One region of the Scytonema hofmannii PCC 7110 genome, then DNA from elsewhere that is predicted to be linked to it. Evidence: a T-box and tRNA genes for the amino acid it is inferred to sense, from the RefSeq annotation. Region 1 holds a T-box; the other holds one or more tRNA genes.
What was found. The T-box of region 1 lies ahead of ileS (isoleucine--tRNA ligase). A T-box ahead of a tRNA ligase gene usually reads a tRNA of that ligase, here a tRNA-Ile.

Region 1 (10,251 bases):
TAGCTGCCATATCGCAATTGAAAAGATTCACGATCGCCCTCGTAGTGGTTCTCCTTTCCGAGTGCGAATCGATATGACCGTACCACCCGGTCATGAACTTGTGGCAGAAAGTAATCCCACAGATGACAACCAATACGCGCCTGTAGAGGCGGTAATTCGAGATGCTTTTAAAGCGGCTGTCACTCAGTTGAAAAAACTCAACGAACGGCAGCAAGAGAGTGATAAATCTCAAACTCACACAGATGCGGAGGAAACAACAGCACTTGTGACCAAATTATTTCGTGAGGATGGGTACGGCTTTATTAGAGCCTTAGATGGTCAAGAAATTTACTTCCATCGCAACAGTGTTCTCAATGATGACTTTGACCGTATAGAAATAGGTACGGGTGTTCGTTTCTCTATGGTTATGGGTGAAGAGGGGCCCCAAGCCTCTACAATGCAGATTGTGGACAAGCCTGGAGCGAATGCTGGCAAGTCAGATCAAGCCCTAATTGAGCCGCCATTAGGCTATTAACGCAATTTGTGTATTCAACTTAACAGTCGATGGCGTAATGTTCAATGGCTGAGACTCAAAAACAAGGACAACCAACAGAAAATACGTAGGTAGGGTTGAGGAACGAAACCCAACATTTATAGGCATTTGTTGAGTTTCTCCACCGTGAGTCCAACCCACAAAAATTCTGATCCGAGTAGTCCTGAACGTCGATGGAGTAATGTTTAATGGCTGAGACTCAAAAACAAGGACAACCAACAGATCGAAAACCAGATGAGTGGCAGCAAGACCTAAAATCCCAGCCAATGCCTGGTAAAAATTTCGGTATTCAGGGAGCTTCAACTGGAGAATCTCCCCTCAACGCCTACGAGATAAAGGAGTTGTATATTCAACTCAAAGGTTTTTCCAGCGACGAAATGAAACAGATTACCGTGCTACCAACAGGCACACCTTTAGAACATGGAACTAAATATGTTGACTTAATGAACTCCGAGCGCAAGGAATTTACTGCGGGGGAAGATATGAAAGCCGGACCAAATAATCGCTATGTGGCTAAGAAAGATATAGACCGCATACTCTGGAGCAAATTAATTGACGCAAATAACCAGTGACCAGTGACACTTGCATACTCTGGAGCAAATTAATTGATGCAAACAACTTTCCAAAGTAGGAAGAAACTAATGAGTCATTAGATTAGTAGCGAGCGGTCACATTAATTCTGATGGGAGAAGTTAGTTTAGATCCCCGACTTTTTATAAGAAGTCGGGGTCTGGCAACTCCTCAAAATCAACGCGGTCAAGTACTACTCCCTTTCCGGTATAAGATTACCTATCTTCTTTTTCTTCTTCCTTCGTGATCTTTGCGTCTTTGCGGTTCATCTAATTAAGTAATTTTCAAACGGGATAGGAGTAGTTTAAAGTCCAGTTCCTTGGAAATTTCTAAAGCTGCTTTACAGATCCCAAGAATCATTTTGTAAAACCACGCGGTAACCATCAGGATCTTCAAATGTCGCTCCGTTCCTATCCCAGTATGGGTTATAGGATTTTACAGGTTCATATCCATTGATCTTCATTCTCTCAATCGCTTGCTGCCATTCTTGTCGATCTTGAAAGTAAAAAACAATTAAATTATCTTCAGTAGGAGCACGACCAACAGAGTGTCCGTGATGATGGGTAAACTCAAAGTGATATGCTGCCCCTGGGATTCCAAGCATGACACCATCGAATTCATCATGGTTTTTAAAGGAGTATAGAATTTCTAATCCCAAACCATCTGTATAAAATTTCAGTACTAGTTCAAGGTTATCGGTTGGGCGAGCAACACGCAAAGTTTTTCCTTGCATCATAAAAAACCTCTTGCATCGTAAGGATTGGACGCAGATTAGTTAAGAAGTTTTGCTTAGCTTTAAGCTGATAATTAATGGTGTACCAAAAATATCTACCTGCTCGCAATAGTCAGCATTCTCAAGCTCTTCAAAGTCAATGTTTTTAGCAAGCACTTCATTCTTAACTAATTCAAGATGTACTTTCAGCGCCTCTAAAACCACTCCAGATGTTTTGATCCCCAAGTCAATTTTCGCGGAAACTTCAAGCTTTGCCTGTTTTCGTGCATTTTGCAGCAGGCGGATGGTATCTCGAATCAGTCCTTCTTGAATTAATTCTGGTGTAAGTTGAGTGTTGATTGCTGCTAAATAACCATATTCTTCAAGCGCTACATAATTGGCTGGACTTTGAGCTTGAATGAGAAATGCTTCAGGTTCAAAGTGATAAAGTTTTCCATCCAGTTCAATAACAGTCTCCTTCCCTTCACGGATGTTATGGACAATTTTGCGGTTGTCAAAGGTTTCGAGCACTTTCTTAAACGCAGGTAGCAAATGACCAAGCCGCTTGCCCAAAAGTGGCAAATTCGGTTTCACGATATAATCTACAAAATCTGCTGTTACGTCTAAGTATGTCACTGATTTGACATTGAGTTCTTCTTTTAGCAAGTCTTCTAAATTCTTCAACCCTGCAAGCTCTGCCTCGCTTTGAACTCGTACCAGAAGTTCAGGTAGAGGTTGACGTGTTTTGACTCCTGCTGTGGCACGGGCAGCTCGTCCTAGCTCGACAATTCGCATAAGTGTATTCATGTCACGCATTAGGGAATCGTCAATTAAGGTAGCATCCCACTGAGGCCAGCTTGCTAAATGTACGGACTCTGCTTCGTCTGGTAAGATACTCAGCACTAAATTTTGATAAATGTGTTCGCTGATAAAGGGTGCCATAGGAGCCATTAACTTAGCGACGATCGCGAGGGTGTCATAGAGGGTTTTATACGCCGAGAGTTTATCGCGTTCGCTCTTAGCGCAAGCTGTACCCAGCTTATCGCTAGTCGATTTCCAAAATCGGCGACGGTTGCGACGAACATACCAGTTTGAGAGATCGTTCACTACAAAGTCGCGGATTATCCGACTGGCAGTTGTTGGATCGTAAGCGTCGAGTTTATCTGTAACATCCCGCACGAGTGCATTAGTTTTAGATACTAACCAGCGATCGATAGCAGGACGTTCTGTCACCGGAATCGCGCAAGTCAAATCGGGTTGATCGAGATTGGCATAGAGAACTAAGAAACTGTAGGTGTTCCAAAGCGTCATAAAGAAGTCGCGCAACGTGTCCTCAACCAATGCTTGGGAAAAGCGTTTGGTACTGTCGCTTGGGCTTGAGCTATAAAGATACCACCGGAGTGCGTCTGCTCCTTGAACGTTTAATACAGTCCAAGGATCGACCACATTGCCCTTCGACTTAGACATTTTCTCGCCCTTCTCATCAACAATGTGTCCCAGCACGATCACGTTTTTAAAGGCAGGGCAATCCTGTTTGATGCCGGACAAAACACCTGCTTGTCGGTCTGGACTACCAGTATCTGTAAGCAATGTTGCCAGAGCGTGTAAACTGTAAAACCAGCCGCGAGTCTGGTCAATTGCTTCACAAATATAGTCTGCAGGAAAATTCTCTTGCAGGATGTTTTGATTTTCAAAGGGGTAATGCCACTGTGCGTAGGGCATTGCACCTGACTCAAACCAAACATCGACAGTATAGGGAACGCGTTTGAAGCACTTGCCGTTCTTCTCAAAAGTGATGTCGTCAATGTAAGGACGATGCAAATCTAACCCAGACAAATCCCGCCCTGTTAGATCTTCAAGTTCTTTCAAGCTTCCAATACAGAGAGATTCGCTTTCATCTTCACTCACCCAGATGGGCAAAGGCGCACCCCAATACCGTTCGCGAGAAACCGCCCAGTCAACGTTGTTTCTCAACCAATCCCCAAATCGACCATCTCGGATATATTCTGGATGCCATGCAATTTTTTCATTGTTCTCAATGAGCTTGTCTTTGACTGCTGTCGTGCGAATATACCAGCTTTTTTTAGCGTAGTTGATGAGTGGTGTTCCATCCCGGTAATTGAAAGGATAAGTATGTCGGATGGTGGTTTTGCGGTAGAGTAAGCCCTTTTCTAACAAATCTCTAGCAATTTGCTCATCTGCATCTTTAAAAAATGTTCCCGTATAAGGACTTTCACCTACGGGCGCATCAAGCAATTTCACATCGGGGTACACTTTACCCAGCAGATCTACAGAGAAGAGCATGGGGAGGTTGTGCTTGCGTCCAAGATCGAGGTCGCCGTATGCAGTGGCAACATGGAGGACTCCTGTTCCATCGTCAATGGTCACTTGTTCATCTAAAATCACGCGGAAACCTTGAGAGAGGTTTTCCCCTTCTGGAACACGACCGCGTAAGATCGGGCTGTATTGTAGGTTAACGAGTTCCTTGCCTGAGAAAGTTTTTAGCGTTTGGTAATTATTTTCACCAAAGACATCATTGGCGCGATCGCAAGCCAGAATGTAGAGGTCTTTTTGGTCTGGATTGCGTTCGCTCTTAGCGCAAGCTGTACCCAGCTTATCGCTCTTAGCGCAAGCCGTACCCGGCTTATCGCTAGTTGCTGCTTCAAACAAACCATAGGTAGCATCACCTCTGACTGCAAGGGCAACATTTGCAGCCAGCGTCCACGGAGTTGTCGTCCAAGCCAAGATATAGACGGGGCGTTCTCCAGATTCAACAATGTTACTTTCTATAAGTTGAGTCAGATGTGCTGGAAATTTGGGATATACGGAGGGGTCTTCCACATTCTCTTGATATCCTTGCGCCACCTCATGGTCTGAGAGGCTGGTGTTGTTGCGCGGACAGTGCCAAGTTGCGCGATAATCTTCAAAGAGAAGACCTCGTTCCCACAGGGATTTCATCAACCACCAGCAAGATTCAATGTAGCTGTTTTCATAGGTGATGTAAGCATTGTCTAAGTCCAGCCAGTAGCCAATGCGATCGCTCATGGCATTCCAATCCTGGATGTACTCAAAAACTGATTGCTTGCAGAGTTGATTGAAATTAGCGATCCCAAACGCTTCGATGTCCGACTTTTTGGTAAAGCCTAACTTCTTTTCAACACCAAGCTCGACAGGTAAACCATGGGTATCCCATCCTCCTTTACGTTGGACTTTATACCCTTGCATAGTTTTATAGCGGGGGACTAAGTCCTTATAAGCACGGGAGATGACATGATGCACTCCAGGCTTACCATTGGCAGTTGGAGGACCTTCATAAAAGACAAAATTCCCCTTTGGAGAATTTTCATTGACTGACTTCCGAAATATGTTGCGCGTTTTCCAAAAGTCAAGAATTTCTCGCTCCAGATCTGGGAAGCAAACTGATTGTTGAACTTCTTTAAACATATTTAACCGCACTCACTCTTCACTTGACAAACTAAACGTTTGACATTTGTATCCCTTTCAATGAGGTAAAACAACAGAAATACCTCATTTCTCTACATTGGGACGCTTAGGTGAGCGCGGTACCACCCAACTTTCCCAGAATCTCGCAATTCTGGACTTTATCGCTACTCCCTGACGGGAAGAGCGCTCTGCTGTAACGTGCAGAACACGGCTCTATCTACTCAAAGCTTCCACTAAGGGAGACTAAAACTGATGTTTCAAGCTTCCTGTGGAAATGCTTTTTTCGGAGAGCAGCTCGGGGAGGATTTTCATTTCTACCGTGTGTTCAGGCTCGCACCATCCCTGACTCGCTCAGCACCGACTTAGAAATTACTCGTTCCCTTCATTGCTTTTAGTTATAGCTTTTACATGATAGCATAACAACGCCAATTTGGGCATGACCTGCTCACCAGAGATCTTGCCGCAATAGACATTTTACTGTTTTCGTTGCAGGTTGACCAACTCATTCAACTCATCAAGCAGTTCTTCCGCCTCTGTATCCCCTGTATCTGCTTGTTGCAGCAAGTAGCTTAAAATTCTATTCATCAACGCGTTTGAAACTTCCATTATTCATGCCTTCCACAAAAAAATGACCTTCTCTACTTGAAATGTATTAACGATTTTTCTTATTTGCAGGTTAACGCGATCGCTTAGATGAATTCTCTACCAAAAGACTAATCAACACAGTCAGTTTACTCATCTGAAGATAGAAATGTCTCAAAGCTTCTTAAGAGTATGGCATACAAAGATGATTGTGATTATTTTGATAAAATTCCCTCCGTCATCTTTTAATCTTCTACACAATTCCACATTTAGCTTCAATTGGTATTTAAAGAAAATCTCTCTTCAAGAAGAATGAATTAGCAGTATTTACCGCTCTTCTGGTAGAGAATAAGTCAGAGCGATCGAACTAGACTTATATGCAGAAGCCGTTAGCGTGCAATCGTTTTAATATCGTGGTTGATTCAGTTGAGTATTAAATAGTATTGCTTTCATAACGAGGTCTGAAATTATGACAACGACATACGAAATTCAATTGATGAATGAAGAAGAGGGAATTAATAAAACAGTAAATGTTCCTGAAGATGAATACATTCTTGAAACTGCTGAAAACGCAGGGATGGAGTGGCCCTCTTCCTGTCGTCAAGCAGTTTGTTCGACTTGCACTGGGAAGTTGGTTGAGGGTTCAGTTGACCAGTCAGAATAGTCTTATTTAGATGAAGCTCAGATTGCTGAAGGCTATGTGCTAATTTGCAGTCCAGTACCCACTTGATTGTAGAGCAAAGTACCATTGCCAACGGGAACAGAGTGGGTCTTAACTGTGCAGCTTGAGGCAGCACTGACTGTATTCTCGAAACGATTGCCTCCAAATATTGTGTAATGTGTTTTAAACTACTTGTTCAAGTGGTATAGCATGATTCTGATTAGGATTCGTAGACTTGAAGCAAAAAGTGACTAAACTCAGAATTGTCAAAGCGGCGAATTCCACGGAACAACTTGTTGGGAGCCGCTTGCCAATCGACAATCAGATTCATGACTCTGTAGCTTTCAATTTTGAAGGGACAACTAATAGAGCCTCCAGGCAAGTGAAATATCTGGTGATTGCCACCCAAGCTTTCCAAGAGTTGCCATCCAATTTCCTCTGAAGCTGATGTTACGAGATCGGGGGTTATCTTTTTGACAGTTCCTTGCCAAACGTCGTCAGGTTGAATCACACTAGGGGCTGGAAGCGCTTCTGAAAAACTGTCTAATTGCTCAGAGATCGCTGTCATGTGCTGCAACTCACCGCTTTGTTTGTAAACAGCAGTGAGGCTCGTTCTCCTGTTTTCATGCGTGAAACCTGTTTCAAAGAAGAATTGAGCATCCGCATCTGTGAACTTTATAGATCCCCAGGAAAAGCTGTTGTCGAGAAACAAGACGGCAAAGTGATGCCCCATAAAGGAGAGTTCAGTGCTGGGTTTGACATAAGCAAAGGTATGGAGATCGGTCTTTCCATCAGGAGAAGTAGAGCGATTTTGTTGAACGATCTGGCTACCATCTTCACTGAGGTAGAAGGAGCGAACACATTTGAAGGAATTAATTGAGTGTCCTTCTGGTGAATATTTAGTCCAGATACCATGCCAGTCGCCTAAATGGTATTGACAAAACCTATCCCAGTTTTGGAGTTGGTTCTCCCTTTCAGCAACATTATCGATGGAGTGAGGTGCCATTGTCCTAAGTCTCCTCGCTTGCAAGCTCTAGAATATATTGTTTCGCATTCGGTCTTGATGTCCATATCTATCCTCCAACTGTTTTGCTGACCGTTCCCACTCCTCAAATCAGGTGTTGTAAATGCGTAAGTCAGCTTTTGCGACTCATTGAGGCGGATTCCAGTTTCTAGACCCATACCAAACGTTGACTAACTCACCCATCAAATCGACGTTGAGTTGTTATTCAAAACCAAAAATCATGATGCCCGCGTAGTCATTATCCTTGAGCCTCCGATCGCTGCAACACTGCCATATCCTCTTCATCCAGTTCAACAGGTATGCCACTGCGGATCAGTTCAGCAAAATCCTCGTTGGGAACCATAATGCTAAGCGTATAGAGGCGACCCGTCCCCTTGTTTTCAATCGCATGAATTCCAGTTGGCGGCACCATAACGCTATCTCCAGCGCGAATATCTACGGCTTTGCCGTCACACATTGCTACGCCCTCTCCTTTGAGGACAAAAAACATTTCCGCCGCCATTTGATGCCGATTGGGTGGCGTTTTCCCACCGACATCAAAAATTTCAACACAATACGTCAAAGAAGTACTCGTACTCATCGGATCGAACACGAGCGCTAACCGATTCGTAGACTCCGGGCTAATACGATACGCCTGATAATCATTTGGCGACTTGAACACCGGAATCACACACTTTTTTTTATTTGTAGCCGCGTTCATTTGTATTCCTCCATTTGAGAATGGCTGCAAAAACTACTTGAGGACAAACCATCCTCATCATTTTTATGTAGGTGTAAGTCAAATCAAATTATGCACTTAATTAAATAGAAAATAGATATCTTAATCCTAACTAACAGTTACTTTCAATTCTCGATAATTTAGATATTCAATTAGAGGACTTCACTCACATACATCATCAAATGCCTATACCATAATGATTCCAGAGAATTGAGCATAGTAATTGGCTAGGACATTTAGTTTTCTGTGCGTCAACAATACATCTATTTGCTGTTTTGGAAAAAATGTTGGGTCAGAAAGACAATAGCGCGGAGCGCGACTCGTGCGCTCGCTAACCACTTTCTGGATGATTTCAAGAATTAATTTAGTAAATAGGTATTGAAGAACCAAAATTACTCAAGGAAAAATTAAGTTGTTTCAACCTTTGAGTAATTGTGCTGAATAATGTTTTGAATTTGGTGTGGCGTTTGAATCTGGAAATTATGAAAATAGGTTTCTAATTTCTCTCGTACTTGTTGAATATTTAAGCCAATTGGCAGATGATGTAAAAGTTTAAGTCTAACTAGATGAATAATATATTCTGCTAATTTAAAATTTGGAGAATAGGCAGGAGTATGAATAAACTCTACAGTAATTTGGTCATGAATCTTTAAATTTATTAGATGCAATTGGAGTTGATTTTTCATTTTTTGTTTATGGGTAGAATTATTATCCAAAATGACACTGAGTTTTTTGACTCCTTGTTTAACACAGTCGTTAGTAAGTAAAGCACATTTAATAGATACATCCTCTGTTTTGGATTTTTCTGTTAATTCTAAGTATTCTTCACCTGTTACAGCATCTACTGCAATCATTCCGTTTAGTTTATTTCTACGTCCTTTTTCATTACTCGGTACCTGAGGACGTTCACCGACGAAAAACGAGTGATAACATGCAATATATGCAGCATAGCTAGCATATTCAAATTCTCCGGTTTCCACACCTCTTTGATAAGCATCAACTAGAATTGGTATCGTCTCCCTAAAATGTACCTTCCAGTACATGATGTTGATACCAAATACCGCCTGTGCTTCAGCATTCCCTTTTTTGGTATTCAATTGTTCTGCCAAGCCCAGAGCCAATTTGCCAAATTTATAGCCAAGTTCAATATCTTGAACAATTCCACATAGAACAACTCCGTAGGAAGCATAACTGTGCGGTGTCCAGGTATCATTGCCGTAATTGATCGATAAATTTACAGTTTCTAAATTAAATTCAGAGCCAACACAAGCGGCTAAGCAAAGAATTTGCCGGATTTCTTCTGGCAGTTTCTTCAGCTTGAGTAGCAGCAACTCTACCACATTATCAGCAATATCTTGGGCTTCAATCTGGGCTATGTCCCACTGCCAGCATAAGTGTTCCCCATCAAAAGAAAACAGATTTTCGCTATGGAGCATTCGCAAAAATTCATTGACAAAGAAGGGATTACCCTCGGTTTTACGTAAGACTAATTGGGTGAGGGAACGAACGGTGTCAATCTTGCAATGTAGCGTCTCGGCAATCAATTGGCTCAACGGTTCGGGTGTTAAGGGTGCTAAAATAAGCTCCTGAAGCACTGCTCCTTGTTTTCTGAGTTTCTCCACCGTCAATGCCAATGGATGCGTGAGAGTTACTTCATTATCTCGGTAGGCTCCCATCAAAAATAGATATTGGGTTTGCTCGTCGAGTAATATTAACTCGATTAACTTCAGCGTTGCGGAGTCGATCCACTGTAAATCGTCTAAGAAGATGACCAGGGGATGTTCTTTTGAACAAAACACCCGCACAAAATTTTGAAAGACTGAATTGAAGCGATTTTGAGCTTGGGTTGCTCCAACAGAGGGTACGGGTGGCTGCTTGCCAATAATTAGCTCAACTTCTGGGATCGCATCAATGATGATTTGTCCGTTGCTTCCCAATGCCGTCAGCAGACGATTGCGCCACTTTTGCACTTGCTCGTCTGGTTCCCCTAGTAGTTGTTGTACCAATT
Region 2 (10,251 bases), 2.6 Mb from region 1:
ATACCCATTGATAAAGGCAAAATAATCAAGTTATACTAAAAACGGTTTAGAGCTTTACTTTTCAAGAATTCCTAAACGCTTATTACTTAAGGCTTATAGCGTTTAGAAAAAGTTCAGATATTAGCCGTTTGCAGTATAACAGTGAGTATATACAGTTACCTCCAGGAATGTCAAAACATAATTTTTCCTTTAACAATATGAATAAAAACTAAATAGTTGCTTATGCTTTTTTGATTGGGTACAATACATCCAACAGTTCACGAACAGTACCCTGTAAAGGCTGAATGCAGCTAGATTTGCTACAAAAGGAAATGAACTGAGCAGCATCATTCATAACTCCCTGAAGGAAGTGCTGGTAAAAGTTGACTGGCAAAAACGTTCAGACAGGATCGAGCCAGTAAAGCCAATTAGTTCAAGAGAGGATTAAGATGCTTAAGATGCTTACAGATAATATTTGAAATGTGTTTGTTATTCATCCAATTCCACAAACGTGTTTGACAACAATCGTTAAAAACAATTGTTTTTCCATCAGGGCTAATACTTAACAATTCTAGTGAACTACTACTGAAACAAGCATTTTCTTTTCTTGTGGTACGGGCGTCCTCGCCCGTTCTAGACAAGAGAGCGGGCGAGGACGCCCGTTCTAGACAAGAGAGCGGGCGAGGACGTCCGCCCCCACTCCATGTGGTCTATTAATCTGAAAATTATTGTAAGTAATTCAACTAAAATACGCGATCGCGGTTAAAATCAAATAGTGGAGCCAAAGAATATACAGTATGCCTTACAGTCAATTTGATTCTATAGGAAAAGTGAAATCTGCTTTTGGAATCTCCACGGTTGAGGGAGTTCGTTTTTTTCCTCAAATATCACCTTGTGAACCATCCTCAACTTTAACGGAATTTTTAGAAGAAAGTTTACCCTTAGCTATCGCCACTGGAAGCGAGAAAGCTCGTTCAGAATTAATTATCAGCCCTGTCCTTTTAGAAGTACGTAAGCTTCTTAAGCGTCAAATTAGTTTATTCTCCGGTGAAAATTTTGATGTAGACGCTTCAGTTGGTTTAAATGGTAGATGTGACTTTCTCATTAGTCGTTCACCGGAATTATTAGAGATTGAAGCTCCTACAGTTATTATTGTTGAAGCAAAACAAGCTGATTTAAAGTTAGGAATAGGTCAGTGTGTTGCAGAAATGATAGCCGCTCAAAGGTTTAATGAGTTAAAAGAAAATCCTACTAACACAATTTACGGCAGTATTACAAGTGGTACTCAGTGGCGATTTCTTAAGTTAGAAGGGAAAATTGTCACAATCGATCTCACAGATTATTCTTTGTCACCAGTAGACCAACTTCTCGGTCTTTTGGTCTGGATGGTACAAAATGCATAACTAGTGGTCAAGATCCCCGACTTCTCAAAGAAGTCGGGGATCTTGTAGTCAACTTTTCAGTAATTACCCACTACCACCCGCTCTTTAATGTGCTACAGTTGGTAGTAAGATAGTAATACATCAGCAAAACTATGGTTCGGGTTCTATATACCCGACTGGTGCGCCAACCTTTGGATTGAGCGTATACCGTTCTTGCAATGCGTTACTACTTGCTGTTTGATTAGCTCAGTTGGTTAGAGCAACCGAAGCCATCGGTCGGACGTAGGTTAAAATCCTACATCAAACTCCCCTCTTTGAAAGTTAGCTCACTGGTAGAGCGCTCGACTCATAATCGATTGGTTACAGGTTCGATTCCTGTACTTTCCACCAAAGACAGTCTGGGTCAAAAGACACTACCCTTTTAAGGTAGCCAACTTACTTATATGGTATGGGAGAAATCCCAAGACGGTTCGACTCCGTTGTTGTACAAACTCTGCAATGTAGGTGTTCGCGGCTGCTCGTCACTTTGTGATGCTCAGTCGTCACAGTCAAGGAGCCAGTGCAATTGTCTTCTCCTGAATTTGAGTTTGTCACGAGCGTTTGTTATATCCAGTTTCTCTATCAGAATTCTGGAACTGGCAAATGCAACGGCAAATTTGAGTGCTGTTTTTTCTTGTAAGGGAAATTATAGCATGATGGCGATAAGCTGGGTACAGCTTGCGCTAAGAGCGAACGCTACAACTGGTAATAACCAGAGTAATGCCCTGCCTTCTTAATCAGTGTTTTGGAGACACAATTTGCCCGCAACTGAACTGTAAACACCCATACTTGTAGAGTTTCAATTAATCACTGGTCACTGGTTACTGGTCACTGGTCACTGTATTATGTGGAAAACGTTTTATATCAAACCTAACGAAATCGGAATTTTATATCACCGAAGTGATTTTAAGAAAATTTTGCAGCCCGGTACTTACAGATATATCGGACGCCATTGGCAAGTCAAAACCTATGACCTCAACCAACCAGAAGCCAAGATTGAGAACCTCGAACTTTTGCTGCGAAACCACAGTTCCGAGTTACAACAACATCTCTTAGTCGTGCGAACAGCCTTCAACCAAGCAGCTTTAGTACGCTTGGGCCAAAATTGGGTGAGCATTGCACCCAATCAACTACGGGCTTTTTGGCGCGGTTTTATTGAGGTAGAACCTCATGTCTTCAACTTAGAAGAAAGCTTGGAATTACCAACAGAATTCGTACAGCAAGTACGCGGAATCGCCTTGAATGGACTGAAAAAGTTCCAAATCTCGGAGTTTGAGATTGGTTTGCTTTATGTGCAAAATAACTTTGTCCGACCCCTAGAACCAGGTGAGTATGGTTTTTGGTCGCAAGACAAAGATGTTTCACTGCGGACTCTTAGTCGGATTGTACCTAATCCTAGTTTTCCCCTCGAAGATGTCTTGATTGAAAAACATCCCGACTTTGTTGCGGCTTACTGTGAAATCGTACAATTACTGACTTACCAAGTAGCAATTGTGCGGTATCAAGGGAAAGTTATTTCCATCCTACCACCGTGCAGTCGCAAGCTGTTTTGGCAAGGTGTGGAAGTAGAGGTTATTGACATCAGCACTGAAGCTAAGTTGCCACCTCGCTTAGTTGCTGAGTTAATTTCAGGTTTGCCAGAAACTCTAGCTTTGAGCCGCAATTCTTTGCATATTCGCGAAGTTCCAGCTCAACACCTGGGGTTACTCTACATCAATCAAGAGTATCAAACACAACTCCAACCAGGAATGCATGCATGGTGGCTATTTGGGCGTTCTTTGCAAACGGAAATCTTTGACCTTCGTTACTCAACGATGGAAGTATCCGGTCAAGATATTCTTTCTAAAGATAAAGTGCCTTTGCGTTTGAACTTAACGGCTGGCTACCGCATTCTAGATCCACTGAGAGCCAAAAACGGTTTATCGGATATTACCAGTTACCTGTACAAAGAACTACAGTTTGCTTTGCGTGGTGCTGTTGGGGAAAGAACTCTAGATGCGTTGCTGGAAGATAAAGGTGCAATTGATAGAAGTGTCTCTGAATACATTCGCTCCAAAACAGCAGACTATGGAATTGAAGTAGATTCGGCTGGGGTGAAAGATATTATTCTCCCTGGTGAGATTAAGACGATTTTAAGCAAGGTTGTAGAAGCAGAAAAAACTGCCCAAGCTAACGGAGTCCGTCGTCGTGAAGAAACTGCTGCTACTCGCAGTATGTTGAATACCGCCAAGGTAATGGAGGATAACCCCGTGGCGTTGCGTCTGAAGGAATTGGAAGTTCTCGAACGAATTGCCGAGAAGATTGAGAAAATTCAAGTCAATGGCAGTTTGGATAGCATCTTGACGGATTTGATTCGGATTAATCGGCAGTAAAGCTAAGGGAGTGGATTTTAATTTTGTCATGTTACCTAATTGCGTCTTACTACTGAGGGACTAGTATAGCCAGCCTGCGTTTTGCTAGACTAGGAATATATTTTCGTACCGATTTAGGAGCCATGAGCGCTATAACTCTCCAATGCCCTACCCTGGAGGAGTTTCTGAAGCTCCCAGAATCTAAGCCAGCCAGCGAATACATCAACGGTGAGATTATTCACAAGCCAATGCCGAAGGGGAGACACAGCCGCTTGCAAGGTAAACTCTGTGCAGCCGTCAATCAAGTCGCAGAAGACAAAAGAATTGCTTATGCTTTTCCCGAATTAAGGTGTAGCTTCGGGGAACGCTCAATTGTACCCGATGTGGCTATATTTCTGTGGGGACGCATACCATTTCTGGTCGAGGATGAAGTTCCTGATAACTTTGAACTCCCGCCAGATTGGACGATTGAGATTCTCTCACCAGAACAAAAACCCAACAAAGTGATTGGTAACATTCTGCACTGTCTGAAATATGGTAGTCGCCTCGGATGGTTTATTGATCCTGATGACCTAAGTATCTTAGTATTTCTCTATGAGCAACAACCTTTGCTACTTATGGGAAATGATTTATTGCCTGTGTTACCAGAAATTCAACTAACACTAACCGTCAATCAAGTGTTTGCATGGTTAAAGATGGGTGGCTAGTACTACAACGAGACTTTGACGAAGTCAAAACAAACCTCACCCCAAACCCCTCTCCATTTAGTAGAAGTTTTTGGTTCATCTGATATTGTTGATCGAGTTATGAATGGGGATTTAGAAATAGGTTCACAACAGGCTTTAGCGTTGGGGAAATTATTACATGTTGATTCTAGTTTATTTTTCAATGAGTAGAATTTTCGGATTAATCGCGATCGCCAATAGCACATCCTTCTTTGGCGTTACTAGTACAGCAGGGCGTAAATAAGGCAACCATTAGTAACAGACAAAAAGCTTTTGCGCCTTCTGCTTTCATGTACTAGTGGTTTGCTCATTAATTTTGAAGGGAGCTGCTGCAATACTGCTCGCATAAGACAATTTTGCTCAGTCATAAACTCTGTAAAGACGCGCCATGGCGCGTCTCTACATTTTGACAATTGTGCTAACAAAACTTAACCGAGCAGTATTGGGAGCTGCTGTTCCAACCACCACAACTTAAAGTCATTAGTTTAGAAGAAGTGATCGCTAAATTTAGAGCTTTTTTCCAATGTGTTTTGTTTCGCCAACAGCATCATGCTCAGATCGGACGCTTATTTTTCCCTTGAAAACGTAATTTTGTCTCCTACTTCAGCATATTCTTCATTTAAGTATATTTTTTGCTTTATTACTTAAAATAAATTACGTAATAACACTCAAATTTGATTTACTTTTTTTTAAAAAAAATACTTAAAAATACTGAGGTTAATTTTCAATAAAAAACTTTAAAAAGACCTTTAGACAGACTTCACTATAAGTTTAAATCAAGTGTCAGGTTTTTAAAAGTCTGATAAAAATAATACATTTTTAGAGACGTTCGTTTTCAAGAAAGAGTAATATAAGTGACATAAGAAAGGAAGTCGAAAACAGTTCAACTGCCACTTCCCCACTATCTTGAAAAACTACCCAAATTGCTAGGATAGCCAGCTAATATGAAAAACACAATTTCTATACTATTCGGTTCTGCACTGTTAGCGACTGGAATCGTTTCTGCACTCGTTACCGCACCTGCTCATGCAGCTACCTTAAGTTGCTCCTCCACAGTTGCTAGTAAAGTGTCAGATACCACTGGCTGTGAATACAGCGACACTGCTACTCAAGATTTTCTGAATACCAATCCAATGACTGTGAACGCTGAAAAATTCTTTGGTCTCACTGACTGGGCATTTGGCGGCAAAATTGGTGTAAATGCGGGTTATGCAGGTAATGGAACGGGACAGTCTGGAAATTGGAATATTTCCAGCGTGTTCCAGAATACTTGGAATGATGTCATGCTCGTCTTCAAGAGCGGCAACAATACTACACTTACTGGTTATATGCTTGAAGACGGCGTCACCTCTGGCACCTGGAACAGCCCATTTCTGACTAATAAAAATCCTAAAGATGTTTCTCACATCAGTGTTTACTACAGAAGTGGAAATCAACCCCCTGTAACTCCCGTTCCCGAACCTGCTACCTTGATGGGCTTGGGTCTAGTAGCAAGCGGAATGGTTATTGCTCGCCGTCGCAAATCTAGCCAGTCAGTCTAAAATTGAGGCACCAGGACAAACAGTTTTGGTGCTTCAGTTTCACTAAAGTAGAATATAGAATTTTCCATGACAAGGCTAATAGCTCGGAATCTAAACCACAAAGACACAGAGGACACAAAAGAATGTGACTCTGTGTTTCTTGTATTTTCCTCAACAGCTTGATGTAAATTATATTGCGTTTGTAAATTTAACCGAACTGAGCGCTGTTACCAAAATAGCGGGATAGAAGCAAAGCTGTGTCTGCTGTAATACTGCGGATAGCTGCATCAACTTCGCTACTTGGTAATTAAAAAACAAGTGTTGGCTTCGATGTTTTTGCGTGCTAAAGGAGAGATCTAGCATTAGCATTGTTACAATCCATCTGTACCACACAATTTCTCCCTTGTGCTTTCGCCTGGTAGAGTCCCCGATCAGCAGCAGCAATTAAGGCTGCACTTGATGATTGGCTACGAGGAATTATACTTGCGACGCCAAGACTGAGCGTGATGAATTGACTGACCAGGGAATTCGGATAAGACAGTTGTAATGCACTCACATTGGTTTGAATCTTTCTTGCAACTGCAATGGCCTCTTCAATATCAGTATTCGGCAAAATGACTGCAAACTCTTCTCCACCATACCGAGCAACTAAATCAGCAGGGTGTTTAACTGTCTGAAAGATTGCCTTGGCAATGTGTCTGAGTGCATCATCTCCAGCCAGATGTCCATAGGTATCGTTGTAAAGCTTAAAGCAATCGACATCACACAAAATCAAAGATAGTGAGGCTTGCTCTCGTGCCAACCTTTGCCACTCTGCGTTGAGTATGTCATCAAAGCAGCGTCGATTTGCCACTTGGGTCAGACCATCTGAAGAAGCAAGGCGCTGTAATTCCTGGTTTGCTTGCTGTAGTTGGTGGTAAAGTTCCGATTGCTGAATGGCGATCGCCGCTTGACCTGCGAGTTGGTTAAACAAGTTAATTTCCGATTGCTGCCATTGTCTGGTGTTACTACATTGATGAGCGATTAATAGTCCCCACAAACGCTCTTGCTGCAAGATGGGTACGATCAGATTTGCCCGGATGTGCAAACTCCGGAGGAGGTCAACATGGCAAGGTGATAGTCCCGCAGTTTCAATATCTTCAATTGCTCTAGTATTACCTTGTTGGTAGTAAGCCGCATGGGTAGATTTAAAGCACGTATCCATGACGTGAAATCCAAGAATAGATATGCACTTTTCTGCTAGGGATTCTACAGCAACCAACCCACTCCAGTCTGCCTCAAACTGATAGATCACCACTCGGTCTACCTCAAACAGTTGCCGTACTTCCGAAGCCGTAGTTTGCAGGATATCGTCTAACTCCAATGATTGTCGAATGCGCTGTGTCACAGCAGCTACAATTCGCTCAGACGCACTTTGGTGTTGAACACGCTCCTCTACCTGCTTATAAGATTCCGATGCTACAGTTAAAGCGATTTTATCAAAGTGAGGGGTTGCACTAACAGGCACTTCACTGGGTTTGGCAATCAAATAACCTTGAGCAAACGTTGCTCCTCGTTCTCGCAGCCAGTTCAGTTCTTCAATGCACTCAATCCCTTCCGCGACAGTCCGAATATTTAACTTTTGAGTAATCTCTAGAAGTTTTTCGGTAATTGAAGCTTTGTACAGATCTTGATGCACGTCTCGAATTAACTCCATGTCCAACTTAATAAAGTCTGGTCGTAACTGATGGAGCAAATTCAAGCTAGAATAACCAGAACCGAGGTCATCAAGAGCCACTAAAAAACCTGCATCTCGGTAGTACCTAAGTACTGCTTTGAGGTGGGCTAGATCTTGAGTATTGTCTGACTCGACAACTTCAAAGACAACCCGCTCAGGGGAAATGCCTGCTCGCTCGATTGCTTCTACCGTAGTGCGTAGGCAAGAAACGGGGTCATAAAGCGCCGTTGGCGAACAATTGATGAAGATTTGTCCGCTTACTTGATGGCGGCGGACTTGTGCGATCGCACTCAGGCGAGCAACTCGGTCGAGTTGCGGCAAAAGACCGGATTCTGTTGCTAACTCCAGGATTGGTCCGGGTGGCACTAAATTGCCTTGTTCGTCGAGTCCCCGCAACAAAGATTCATATCCATAAATCTGGGATGTATCGTTAATTAAGACGATCGGTTGGAAGTGACTGGTGAATCGCTCTGTTGCCAGCATATCAACCAGCCAGTCTGACTGGCTAAACTTAATAAAGCGTTGCAGTGAGGCAATGTCACTAAAGTCCTGAAGTTGAGGTTGGATAGCGCCTCGAATGAAAAGGACTTGTGTTTCTCTTAATTCTCTCGGTGCAAGGAGTTGAGCCAGGTTACGAGCAATTTCTTGGGTCTGTCCGGCTCTACAGTCCAAACTCAGACCCGGTCGCTCTTGCATCAGTTCATACTTTAGCTTGAACTGCTGCAGGTATGAGGTGACTTTTTTCAGGGTATGTGGAATGGGGAACCAGAGAAAGAGCCTACCTGCTTCCTTCGTCCGGCAGGGTGCAACATTTTGACAACGACAAGTCTTAAAGATAGGAGATGTTTGATTCATAGATAATCACCGTGCTTAACCCAATTGACTCTAGTATTCCCCTCAACCTTCTTGTAATAAATAAACTGCTCTTTAAGTACATAAAGATTTGATGAGTCTGGGAAACTGGACTTACCAATATATGCCCCATCTCACGCGTTGGACTCGTCCCAGTTTACTCGATATTTATAAAGAATTGATGAAGGCTGGGAAAAATACGGATTTGATGCTTGCAGGTGGAGGAGTCCCGATAGATGCGATCGAGCAACATTTGGATTAGCATTGGGAGAGGCGGTTCCGACAAAACTTTCTACGAGCGCTTTGTTGACAAGGTAGTTTGTCAATTAGTCAGCGTTTCGGGAAAACCCTCCAGTAAGCTGCGTGTTATTGCTGTTTTAGGAATTTTGGAAAAATCAACTTTCCAAGGAATTCTAGCTATCATTGATGCAGACTTTGAACGCCTTGAAACTTTGACATACAGCAGTCCTAATCTGCTTCGCACCGACACTCATGACCTTGAAACTATGCTAATCAACTCACAAGCACTCAACAAAGTAGTCGCTGAGTTTGGATCTGAAGAGAAAATTGCCCAGTTTAGTCGAGACGTAAGATTAGCATTACTTGAAACTGGGATGTCAGTAGGTTATTTGCGTTGGCTTTCTCAGCGTAATGGGATGAACCTGACCTTTGAGGGTATTAGATTCAGCAAATTTATTGATGAGCAAACTCTACAAATTGATGAGCTTAAACTGATTCGAGAAGTGAAAAATAAATCTCAAGCCTTCTCCTTGAAAGATGAAGATCTGCAACAACAGCTAATGAGCCAAAAAAACAATAGTTACGATCCCTGGCAAATCTGCTGTGGTCATGATCTAGTGCAACTTCTGTCACTTGGCTTACGCAAAGCGATTGGCTCTAATAAAGTTGCTGATGTTGAACCTAACAGTCTTGAGCGTAATTTACGGCTTGCCTATGAAGAAGTGTACTTTTGGAAGACACATCTCTACGTACATATTCGCACATGGGAAAGTAAGAATCAGCCATTTAGGGTTTTACGCAATGAGGTTTAACTCTTGTATGAAAACTCCGCATTACCTTGGTAATTGCCAACACAAGGAGTAGTAGACCGTATCTCAGTTCATCTATGATTAGAGCTATAAGCACTGAGGCGAAAAGAAAGACGCAATTTTTGCGATAATTAATCAAGCAGACTTCAGTCACATCTTATATCATGTTCGCCTCATGACTTATAAACTAATTAGTTTGTAGTTGCGCTGTTTAGCCTGCGGCAAGCCTAATGGCGAACGCATACATCGCAACTACAAACGTAGTGTAAGTGTTTATCCGAACGCGATATTACTCACCTTGCTGAAGTTTCACTGCTCCTAGATTAACTGAAGGTACATCGATCCCACCTTCAGTTTTAGTTTCAGATGGAAAACAGGGATTATTTACATTAACTAGCTCTCGTGATGAACACGTCACATCAGGACCGAAAATTGAGTAACCGTAAATTGTCTGTCCTGGACTTACAAGTTGGCTTGTTTTGATAACAACTCCTCCGAGAGTTTGTCCCGCAGGGACTGTCAGAGCAGGATTTTGAGCAGTTCCTGTCCCTCCATTAGCAATATTGTTGAGGAAATAGGTTTGAGGAATGGGTGTGACCAAAGGAACTTTTCCCCAGGTATTTACTGGTACTATGAA

Region 2: it encodes a tRNA-Ile, which carries the amino acid that the T-box ahead of ileS (isoleucine--tRNA ligase) is inferred to sense. The anticodon was not compared.

Annotation. Positions count from the first base shown of each region.
Region 1 is NZ_KQ976354.1:5,861,691-5,871,941, reverse strand. It holds gene WA1_RS24385 (HPF/RaiA family ribosome-associated protein) at 1-514, shown strand, start outside; gene WA1_RS24380 (hypothetical protein) at 721-1,104, shown strand; gene WA1_RS24375 (VOC family protein) at 1,443-1,838, opposite strand; gene ileS (isoleucine--tRNA ligase) at 1,878-5,258, opposite strand; T-box leader at 5,354-5,653, opposite strand; gene WA1_RS60180 (hypothetical protein) at 5,733-5,864, opposite strand; partial or broken gene WA1_RS24365 (2Fe-2S iron-sulfur cluster-binding protein) at 6,310-6,570, shown strand; gene WA1_RS24360 (DUF3598 family protein) at 6,722-7,507, opposite strand; gene WA1_RS24355 (cupin domain-containing protein) at 7,764-8,225, opposite strand; partial or broken gene WA1_RS53165 (AAA family ATPase) at 8,651-10,251, opposite strand, start outside.
Region 2 is NZ_KQ976354.1:8,477,028-8,487,278, forward strand. It holds gene WA1_RS35875 (hypothetical protein) at 777-1,382, shown strand; tRNA gene WA1_RS35880 (tRNA-Gly) at 1,597-1,668, shown strand; tRNA gene WA1_RS35885 (tRNA-Ile) at 1,677-1,751, shown strand; gene WA1_RS35890 (slipin family protein) at 2,246-3,772, shown strand; gene WA1_RS35895 (Uma2 family endonuclease) at 3,895-4,458, shown strand; gene WA1_RS55870 (hypothetical protein) at 4,474-4,647, shown strand; gene WA1_RS35900 (PEP-CTERM sorting domain-containing protein) at 5,421-6,017, shown strand; gene WA1_RS35905 (EAL domain-containing protein) at 6,340-8,568, opposite strand; gene WA1_RS57505 (hypothetical protein) at 8,660-8,827, shown strand; gene WA1_RS35910 (DUF4435 domain-containing protein) at 8,802-9,617, shown strand; gene WA1_RS35915 (hypothetical protein) at 9,904-10,251, opposite strand, start outside.